Regions from separate parts of the Rhizobium sp. BK379 genome, predicted to be linked through region 1. Evidence: riboswitches for the same ligand, from Rfam matches in the RefSeq annotation. Region 1 holds a riboswitch; each other region holds the start of a gene.
The links. A riboswitch is a leader RNA that binds a small molecule or an ion and turns the genes downstream of it on or off. The one in region 1 is predicted to bind cobalamin.
Positions count from the first base shown of each region.

Region 1 (3,271 bases):
AGCGCCCGTACGATGATCAGCTTCGCATGCCGCGCCGTCCGTTCGACGTATGTATCGACCGACATCGGGTGCTTCAGGCTCATCAGGCTCGCAAGCCTCAGCGAATAGCCTCCTTCTCCGCCGCTATGGGCCGCGGCAATCGCCGCAAGCTCGGTATCGGCAGCGGACAGGAACAGGATATCGCCCGGCGACTGGCCGAGGTCGATCGCCTCGTCCCCGTCGCTGATCGTCCCCTGTTGAGCGAGAAGCAGATGCATTCGTTATGTCCTCAGACGAGCGCTTCGATCGCCTTGCGCACCGCGTCCTGATCCATCTCGTGCAGACCGATGACGACGAGGCGCGTATTGCGGGCCTCACCCGGCGCCCAGGCACGGTCGAAATACTGGTCGATGCGGGCACCCACGGCCTGTAGCTGCAGGCGCATCGGCTTGCCGGAGACATCGATGAAGCCTTTCAGGCGCAGCACGTCATGCTCGGCGATGATGCCCTTCAGCTTCTCGACGAAACCTGCCGTATCCGAGACAGCGCCGAGTTCAACGACGAAACTGTCGAATTCGTCATGGTCGTGCGGCTCGCCATCCTCATGCTCCAGCTCGTGATGGGACTTGCGGTTGACGATATCGTCTTCCGTGCCGATGCCGAGGCCGAGCAGCACGCTTGCCGGCACCTCGCCGTTCTTCGCTTCGATCATGACAGGCTTGCGGGCAATGCGCGAGGCGACTTCGCTCTTCACGCGGCCGAGCCCGTCCGCGTCGATCAAATCGGTCTTGTTGAGCACGATCAGGTCGGCGCAGGTCAGCTGATCCTCGAAAAGTTCCTCGATCGGGCTTTCATGATCGAGCGATTCATCCTCGACACGGCGCGCATCGACGGCATCGTGGTCATCGGCAAAACGACCGGCAGCAACGGCCGCACTATCGACCACGGTGATGACGCCATCGACCGTCACTTCGCTCCGGATATCCGGCCAGTTGAAGGCGGCGACGAGCGGCTGCGGCAATGCAAGGCCCGAGGTCTCGATGACGATATGGTCAGGGCGCTGCTCGCGCTCCAGAAGCTTGGTCATGGTCGGAATGAAATCGTCGGCAACGGTGCAGCAGATGCAGCCATTGGTGAGCTCGATAATGTCGTCCTCGGTGCAGTTTTCCGCACCGCAGCCCTTCAGCACGTCGCCATCGACGCCGAGATCGCCGAACTCGTTGATGATGAGCGCGATCTTCTTGCCGCCGGCATTGGTGAGCAGGTTGCGGATCATCGTCGTCTTGCCGGCGCCGAGAAAGCCGGTGATGACGGTTGCGGGGATTTTCTGCTGCATGGAACTAACCCTTCATTTTCAGCGGCAGACCCGCTGCGATAAAATAAACATCCGCGGCCGAAGCCGCGATCATCTGGTGCAGCCGGCCTGCATGGTCGCGAAATTCCCGCGCCATGCGGTTCTCGGGCACGATGCCGAGGCCGACTTCATTGGAAACGATGACGAGCCGCGCCTTAGCATGAGGCAGAAAGGCGGCAAGGGCGGCAGACTGGGCGGCGATATCGCGCCCCTCCATCATCAGATTGGTGAGCCACAGCGTCAGACAATCGACGAGGATGGCCCTGCCCTCCGCGTCGATGGCGGTCAGGCGCTCGGTGAGATCGAGCGGTTCCTCATGCGTGGTCCAGGAGGGGCCGCGGTCGGCCCTGTGCTGGTCGATGCGCGCCTGCATCTCGTCGTCCCAGGCGCGGCCGGTGGCGATGTAGTGGCGCTCGAGACCGCTCGTGGTGATGAGATTTTCGGCGAAGCCGGATTTGCCGGAGCGAGCGCCGCCGAGGATGAAGGTGGCGGTCATGACAACACCGTCCGTAGAGGATGGGCACGGCCTTCGCCACGCCCCTCATTCCTGTGCTTGTCGCAGGAATCCAGCCTGCCCAAGTCCTTGGGCAGGAGAGACTCATTCCGCGATAACGTTGATTCATTCACGGCACAGACGCGCCGTGGCTGGTTTCCTGTGACAAGCACAGGAAGCAGGGAAGAGAAAACGGCCTGCGCCGGAAGCTCATCACAGAGGGGCGGCGGAACACCGCGCCCATATCGCACCACCAGAGGCAGCGCTGAATAACATCCTTCAGCCAAGACAACCTCCGTGCTGGCAGCGGGCAAAGCGCCCAAATTGGGCATTATGCCCGGCACGGATAGCAGGTCTCCTGGCTCGCAGTTATCGGCCGCGACAGGGGCGACCCCTCGGTCGCCCCTTATCGTGCCAGCGGATCTGCCTCGCCTTCCCGGCTGCATCTCGTGAAAAGGCGGACGATTCGTAGAATTAGAGGCGTCCTGCCCCGGCTGATCACGATGCATTTCCAGTGGCTTTTCCGGCACTTGTCCGCCTTGCCCGCTTGCAGAATGCAAGACCGTCGGCGCCGCAATCCAAATGCCGGATGGAAGACCCTGACTGCTCTACAGTCGCGGGGTCGGCTGTGATGAAGGCGCCCGGCTTGGGTCCGCCCCGTCACATTCCCTTTTAATCCGGAAGGCGTTTGCCGATCCGGAACCATCCATTATGTGGATTCATGGTTAGGCGCGTGCAACTCCCATGTCAATTGCCGCGCAGCGTCCCGCTCATGTTCATCTCGACTTACACTACGGATATTATCGTCTTTAATCAAAGGCTTACGTCACAAAAACTTTACGGCCCGGCCGGTTTTTTGCCGCAATTGCCGCTCATGCGGATGCCGGCTCCGCCCTTGACCCCTATTCTTGCCGCCTAATTTCTCCATGATGCTCTCCCGAATGCACATTCGCCGCCTCGGCCCTCTAGGCACCGCCTTCGATCCGGGGCGCCTGCGCGCGCTTATTCGCCACAGCGAAATGGGCATGGTCTTTGCCGGCGCGCTTGTCGGCATCGTATCGGGGCTTGCGGTCTCAGCCATGAGCTATGCCTCGGAAGAGATGCACAGCCTGATCTTCGGCATAGACGGCACGACGAGGCTCAGCGCCTCGCAGATCGACAGCAAGTTTTTGCTGATGACGGCCCCGGTAGCCGGCGGCATGCTTCTCGGGCTCTTGCTCTTCATTCTCGCCAAATGGCGCAAAAAGCCGATGGTCGACCCGATCGAGGCCAATGCGCTGCATGGCGGCCGCCTGTCGCTGACGGACAGCATCCTTGTCGCGATCCAGAACCTCGTTTCCAATGGCTTCGGCGCATCCGTCGGCCTGGAAGCCGGTTATACGCAGCTTGCGGCCGGCATCGCCTCGAAATTCGGCCTGAAGCTGCAGCTGCGCCGCGCGGACCTG
Region 1 is NZ_JACIAD010000001.1:1,373,878-1,377,148, forward strand. It holds gene cobN (cobaltochelatase subunit CobN) at 1-257, opposite strand, end outside; gene cobW (cobalamin biosynthesis protein CobW) at 269-1,315, opposite strand; gene cobU (bifunctional adenosylcobinamide kinase/adenosylcobinamide-phosphate guanylyltransferase) at 1,320-1,829, opposite strand; cobalamin riboswitch at 2,157-2,548, opposite strand; gene FHT93_RS07160 (chloride channel protein) at 2,756-3,271, shown strand, end outside.

Region 2 (3,271 bases), 160 kb from region 1:
CGGACACCGGAAGCTGTGCCGGATGGGATATAGCGTCGATGGATTATCCGGATTAGACGAGGAATGCGGGAAAGGCTTGTGAGTTGCGCTCAGCAATCGCTTATCGATGGCCTGCGTCATACACCGCTATCCGGTCATGATGAAAAGCCAGCCAGACATCGAACGGCCGGCGTCCCCAATTTCTCAAAAATCCGACAGCCGCGACTGGACAAGACAAATGTAACTTTATAACAACGGTTATGTAATGTTATTACATTAAAGGAGATTTCATGTCCCGGCACCCTTTCGCTATCTTCGCAGTCGCCACTGCGCTCACATCCGCCGCCTTGCCCTCGGCTTCCCGCGCCGAGGAAGAACAGCAGGAGAGCTGGCGGCTTTTCGTGGCTGATCACAGCCTGCCGGTCGTCCACGCCATCGATCTTGCGAGCGGGAAAGAGATCGGCCGCTTCGATCTCAAGGGTTATGCCGCCCTGTCGTTGAGCGAGACCGGGCGCACGCTCTTTGCCGTCCAGGGCGAAGAGAATGTCGTTCATGCCATCGATACCGGCATTGCCCTTTCCGATCATGGGGAGCATCGCGATCTCGAGGTGGCGCCACCCAAGCTGATCGGCACGACGATATTGGGCGAGAAGCCCGGCCATGTGGTGACGAATGGCGATGACGTGGCGATCTTCTATGATCGCACCGACCGCTTCGATCTCTTGAAGGAGAGCAGCCTGCTGCAGGAAAAGCCGGAGCCGAAAGCTGTCAACACCATCGCCGCCCATCACGGCGTCGCTGTGCCGATGGGCAATCACCTGCTGGTCTCCGTGCCGAACATGCAGGCGCCGGTCAAGGAGGGCGAACTGCCGCCACGCCTGGGCCTGCGGGTGCTCGACCGGGATGGCCGGCAGATCGGCGATGTCGCGCCCTGCACCGGCCTGCATGGCGAGGCAACCTCCGCCCGCCTCGTCGCCTTCGGTTGCGAGGAAGGCGTGCTCATCGCCCGCCCCGGCGGCGCGGAAGGCCCGAGCGTGGAAATGCTCGCCTATGGCGCATCGCTGCCGCGGGGCAAGGTCGCGACGCTGCTCGGCGGCCGCTCGATGCAGTTCTTCCTCGGCAATTACGGAGAGGACAAGCTGGCGCTGATCGATCCTGATAATACGGACGCACCCTACCGCATCATCGACCTTCCAACGCGGCGCGTCGATTTTGTGCTCGATCCGGCAAAGTTTCAGAATGCCTATATCCTCACCGAAGATGGCAGGCTGCATCTGCTCGATACAGTCAAGGGCGAGATCGTCAGATCGGAAACCGTGACCGAGCCCTACAGCAAGGACGGCCATTGGCGCGATCCGCGTCCGCGGCTGGCCGTGGCCGGCGATGATATCGCCATCAGCGATCCTCGCCACAGCTTGATTCGCCTCATCAGCACGCAGACGCTGAAGGAAATGCGTACGATCCCCATCGAGGGCCAGCCCTTCGCGCTTGTCGCCGCCGGCGGCTCGGGCGCCAGTCACTAAGGCGGCCTCGGACCCGACACACTTCGCATTCCCGAGCTTGACGTCGCCCATGGCGGCGTCATAGATCGGGGCGACGGTTCCCCGAAGAGAACTCCGAGGGGAATAATAGGGAACACGGTGAGGACGACCCAAGAGGGACCGAGACCGTGGCTGCCCCCGCAACTGTAAGCGGATTGTCGATCTCGGGGTTGATCGCTTCAGCGATCATGCCCTCGGCCTCAGGGCCGTGCCACTGCGATTTCGCGGGAAGGCAGATGACCGGCACATATTCGCGAGCCAGGAGACCTGCCGTCGATCACGATCCAATCAAGCCGGGCGGGGATGCCCGGACAAGGAGCAGACATGATTGACAAGATCCCTCCCCACCTGCCGCCATCCATCCGTCTCGATTGGACGATCCGCCGCTAGCCTCCCGCTCGCTGGCCATCGTTCGCGCGCCGGCATCCGCTAGCCCTTTTCCTTTGATCGAGAGTTTTCCATGCGACAGCTTCTGAAGAGCTTTTCCCTCGCGCTCGGGCTGGCCGGCTTTGCTGCGCCCGCACTTGCCGCCACCCAATATCCCCTCACCCTCACCAATTGCGGCCAGCAGGTCACCTTCGAAAAGGCACCGGCCAAGATCGTCTCGATCGGCCAGGGCATGACCGAAGTGTTGTTCTCGCTCGGCCTTGCCGACAAGATCGCCGGCACGGCCGTCTGGGTCGGCCCGGTCCTGCCGCAATATGCCGATGTTAACAGCAGGATCAAACGGCTGGCCGACAATGACCCGAGCTTCGAATCCGTCGTCGGCGCGGAGCCCGATCTGGTGGCTGCCGAATTCGAATGGCATGTCGGCACGCAAGGCTCCGTCGGCAAGCGCGAGCAGTTTGGGGATCTCGGCATCAACACCTATGTCGCGCCTGCCGATTGCGTCGCCAAGATCAATACCGACGGCGGCGATGGCGTGCGCAAGGAACTGTTCACGATGGACCTGATCTATCAGGAAATCGCCGAACTCTCCCAGATCTTCGACGTGAAAGACCGCGGCGATGCTGTCATCGCCGACCTCAAGAAGCGGGAGGCCGCGGCCGCTGCCTCTGTTGCCGGTGCTGCGGCAAAGAACCTGCCCATCGTCTTCTGGTTCTCCAGCAAGGAAGTGAAAGGCGATGCCTTCATCGCCGGCAAGAACAGCGCGCCAGCCTATATCCTGAAGACGCTCGGGGCGAAGAACGTCGTCACGACGGAAGAGGAATGGCCCCTCGTCGGCTGGGAAACGATTTCGCAGGCCAATCCCGCCGTCATCGTCATCGCCACCATGGACCGCCGCCGCTATGCCGCCGATGATCCCAAGGTGAAGGTGGATTTCCTGGAAAACGATCCGGTTACGAAAGAGCTCGATGCCGTCAGGAACAAGCGCTTCATCATGATGGACGCGCAGTCGATGAACCCGACGATCAGAACCATCGACGGCATCGAGACGCTGGCAAAGGGCATCCAGTCCTTCGGTCTGGCCCAGTGAGCCAGGCTGCCTTGCCACAGAGGAAATGGTGGGCGCTTGCCACGCTCACCATCGCCGCCCTCCTCCTGCTCGGTATCATGATCAGTCTCGCCGTATCGATCGGCGAGATATCAATCCCGCTCGCCACCACGGCAGAAGCGGTTTCCAACCGCCTCTTCGGCACGGCATTCGAGCTCAGCCGCATCCATCAGGGCATCGTCTGGGATTACCGCCTCAGCCGCGCGCTGGCGGCGGCCAGTGCCGGCGCATCGCTGGCACTGTGCGGCACGGTGCT
Region 2 is NZ_JACIAD010000001.1:1,213,833-1,217,103, forward strand. It holds gene FHT93_RS06320 (metallochaperone AztD) at 270-1,502, shown strand; cobalamin riboswitch at 1,560-1,810, shown strand; gene FHT93_RS06325 (ABC transporter substrate-binding protein) at 1,981-2,997, shown strand; gene FHT93_RS06330 (iron ABC transporter permease) at 2,994-3,271, shown strand, end outside.
Region 2: linked by a shared signal. The riboswitch ahead of FHT93_RS06325 (ABC transporter substrate-binding protein) and the one ahead of cobU (bifunctional adenosylcobinamide kinase/adenosylcobinamide-phosphate guanylyltransferase) in region 1 are both predicted to bind cobalamin.

Region 3 (3,271 bases), on a different contig from region 1:
TTGAGATCATGCACACGTGGAGAAGCCGCTCGAGAGGCAACGGCCTGAGAGGCTGCAGCAATTACTTGATAAGCCCCGCCGGAACTGCCGAGGGCAGAGAGTTCATCGAGTTTCTGGGTGGCGAAAGCGAGCCACGACGTCAGTTCCTCATCCAGTCCGGTTTCCAGATCCAGGTCGATCGGCACATGCAGCAGCGAGCAGGACGGCGCGATCTGCAGTCCTTCCGCGCCGAAGCGCTGAACCAGTGGCTCGATCTTTTTCAGGATCACGGCAAGGTCCGCCCTCCAGATATTGCGTCCGTCGATGATGCCGAGCGACAGCGTCAAATCGGGGGACGTCTTGAGAAGGGCATCGATCTGCTGCGGAGCACGAACGAGATCGACATGCAGGCCGGAAACCGGCAATGCGAGCGCCGTCGGCAGGTTATCGCCTATATTGCCGAAATAGGTGGCGAGCATGATCTTCAGGTTCGGTACCAGCTCGTGCAGCGCACGATAGGCATGCTTCAATGCTGCCTGCTCTTCTCCTGAGAGATCCAGCACCAGGCACGGTTCGTCGATCTGCACCCAGTCGGCACCGGCAGCGCTCAGTTCCGCAAGCACCCTCGCATAAACAGGTAACAGGCGTTCAAGCAGGCTGATCGGTGCAAAACCTTCCTCGGTTCCCTTGGCGAGTTTCAGGAAGGTGACAGGGCCGAGGATGACTGGCCGTGTGTGGATTCCGAGCGTCTTCGCCTCGATGAAGGCATCGAGTGGCCTGTTTGCGGTCAGCGCGAAGAATTGATCGGGACCGAGTTCCGGCACCATGTAGTGGTAGTTTGTGTCGAACCACTTGGTCATTTCTAGCGCTGGCACGCCATGACCGTGGTGATGCTGGTGGCCGCAATCGGCATGCGCCTCTTCGCCGGTCGAGCCGCGCGCCATCGCGAAATAGGTATCGAGTGCAACAGGCCCGCCCTTCCAGCCATAGGCCGAAGGTATGGCGCCGACCATGACAGTCGTATCGAGCACATGGTCATAGAATGAAAAATCATTGGAGGGGATAATATCGATCCCCTTCTCTTTCTGCAGGGCCCAGTTTTGCGCCCGCAGCCGCTTGCCGACATCGAGAAGCACGCCGGCATCGGACCTGTCGGCCCAATAGCTTTCCAGTGCGAATTTGAGTTCGCGATGCTTTCCGATCCTAGGAAAGCCGAGATTTGCAGTCTTGATGGTCATTTCCTTACCCCGAAGGTTATGGGCAAGGCTCAGGCGCAACGCATCGACGAGGTGTGGCTACAGACGTGCCGTCTCGCGCAAAGCGGCACACCGGGACACCCCGCCCGTGGACGTTATCTATCGCGGCAGGTCTCCTGGCTTGCGGGTCTTCAACACCGTCCAGTCTTCCCAGGCGTCTTCCCAGTGACGTCGAAGGACGGTGTCTATCCGCTTACAGTTGCGGGGGCAGCTTCGGTCTTGGCGTTAGCCTCACCGAATTCCCTCTTAGCTCAGGATCGTCAGATCCAGAGAACCACGATGCGACAAGCATGCACCTGTCGCACCGGATCGTCAAGATGACATAAAGAAATCTTTATATCTTTATGCGAAGAAGGCGAAGTGCATTCATCGTCACCAGCACGGTCGCACCAGTATCCGCGAGGATCGCCGGCCACAGGCCGGTAATGCCGACGATAGTGGTGACCAGGAACACGGCCTTCAGCCCGAGCGCGATGGTGATGTTCTGGAAGATATTGCGCATCGTCCGCTTCGAAAGGTCGATCATGCGGGCAACGTCGCCGACACGCCCATGCAGTACCGCCGCATCCGCCGTTTCCAGCGCGACGTCGGTGCCGCCGCCCATGGCGATGCCGACATCGGCTGCAGCAAGCGCCGGCGCATCATTGATGCCGTCACCGACCTTGGCAACGAACAATCCTTCCTTCTTCAATTCGCCAACAATGCGCTGCTTGTCCTGCGGCAGCAGCTCGCCGCGCCAGTCGATGCCGAGGTCACCGGCAACGGCTGCTGCCGTGCGCTTGTTGTCGCCGGTCAACATGATGGCGCGCACGCCTGCCGCCTTCAGCGTCGCAAGCCCGCTCTTGGCGTCGTCGCGTGGCTCGTCGCGCATGCCGATGAGACCGGCGGCGACACCATTGATGAGCAGGACCGAGACGCTCTTGCCCGCGCCATTCAGCGCCGCGACCCGTTCATCCTGTTCGGCATTCAGCGCCCCGCGCTCGCGCGCGGCCGGCGGCGACAGCAGATCGAGCATCTCCCCACCCACCTTCCCGGTCATGCCCTTGCCGGGCAATGCTTCCACTTCGAAAGCCGGCGGCACGGGCACGGCATCGGCCTTGGCACGGTTGAGGATCGCCAGCGCCAGCGGATGGCTGGAGCCCTGCTCTAGAACCGCAGCACGCGAAAGCACTTCAGCCTCCGAGCGCCCATAGGCGATGATATCCGTGACCTGCGGCTTGCCTTCGGTCAGCGTGCCTGTCTTGTCGAAGGCAACGGCCGTCACCTTGCCGAGCGATTCCAGAACCGCCCCGCCCTTCATCAGCAGACCGCGGCGCGCGCCCGCAGAAAGCGAGGCGGCAATCGCTGCCGGCGTGGAAATGACCAGCGCGCAGGGGCAGCCGATCAAAAGGATCGCGAGTCCCTTGTAGATCCATTCGCCCCATGCTCCGCCCATCAGCAGCGGCTGCAGAACGGCGACCAGGGCCGCCACGACGACGACACCAGGCGTATAGTAGCGGGAGAAACGGTCGATGAAACGCTCCGTCGGCGCCTTCGATTCCTGGGCTTCCTCCACCAGCTTGACGACGCGGGCAATCGTATTGTCTTCGGCGGCGGCCGTGACGCGAATACGCAATGCGGCGTCACCATTCACCGTGCCGGCAAAAACCGGCTCGCCAGCACCCTTGCGCACCGGCGTGCTTTCGCCGGTCACCGGCGCCTCGTCTATCGCGCTTTCACCGGACAGAATGGTGCCGTCGGCGGAAATCCGGTCTCCCGGCCGCACGAGAATAACGGAACCGACCGCAAGCGTCTCGGCCGGCACTTCCTTCACTTCGCCATCCGCCTCGAGCAGTGCGTTCTTCGGCACCAGCGTCGTCAGCGACTGGATGCTGGCGCGCGCCTTGCCGGCAGCAACCCCTTCCAGCAATTCGCCGACGAGGAACAGGAACACGACCGTCGCTGCCTCTTCACCGGCATTGATGATGACCGCGCCAACAGCGGCAATCGTCATCAGCATTTCGATGGAAAAGGGCGTGCCGGAAAGAGCGGCCATG
Region 3 is NZ_JACIAD010000008.1:395,857-399,127, forward strand. It holds gene metE (5-methyltetrahydropteroyltriglutamate--homocysteine S-methyltransferase) at 1-1,217, opposite strand, end outside; cobalamin riboswitch at 1,324-1,529, opposite strand; gene FHT93_RS29990 (heavy metal translocating P-type ATPase) at 1,570-3,271, opposite strand, start outside.
Region 3: linked by a shared signal. The riboswitch ahead of metE (5-methyltetrahydropteroyltriglutamate--homocysteine S-methyltransferase) and the one ahead of cobU (bifunctional adenosylcobinamide kinase/adenosylcobinamide-phosphate guanylyltransferase) in region 1 are both predicted to bind cobalamin.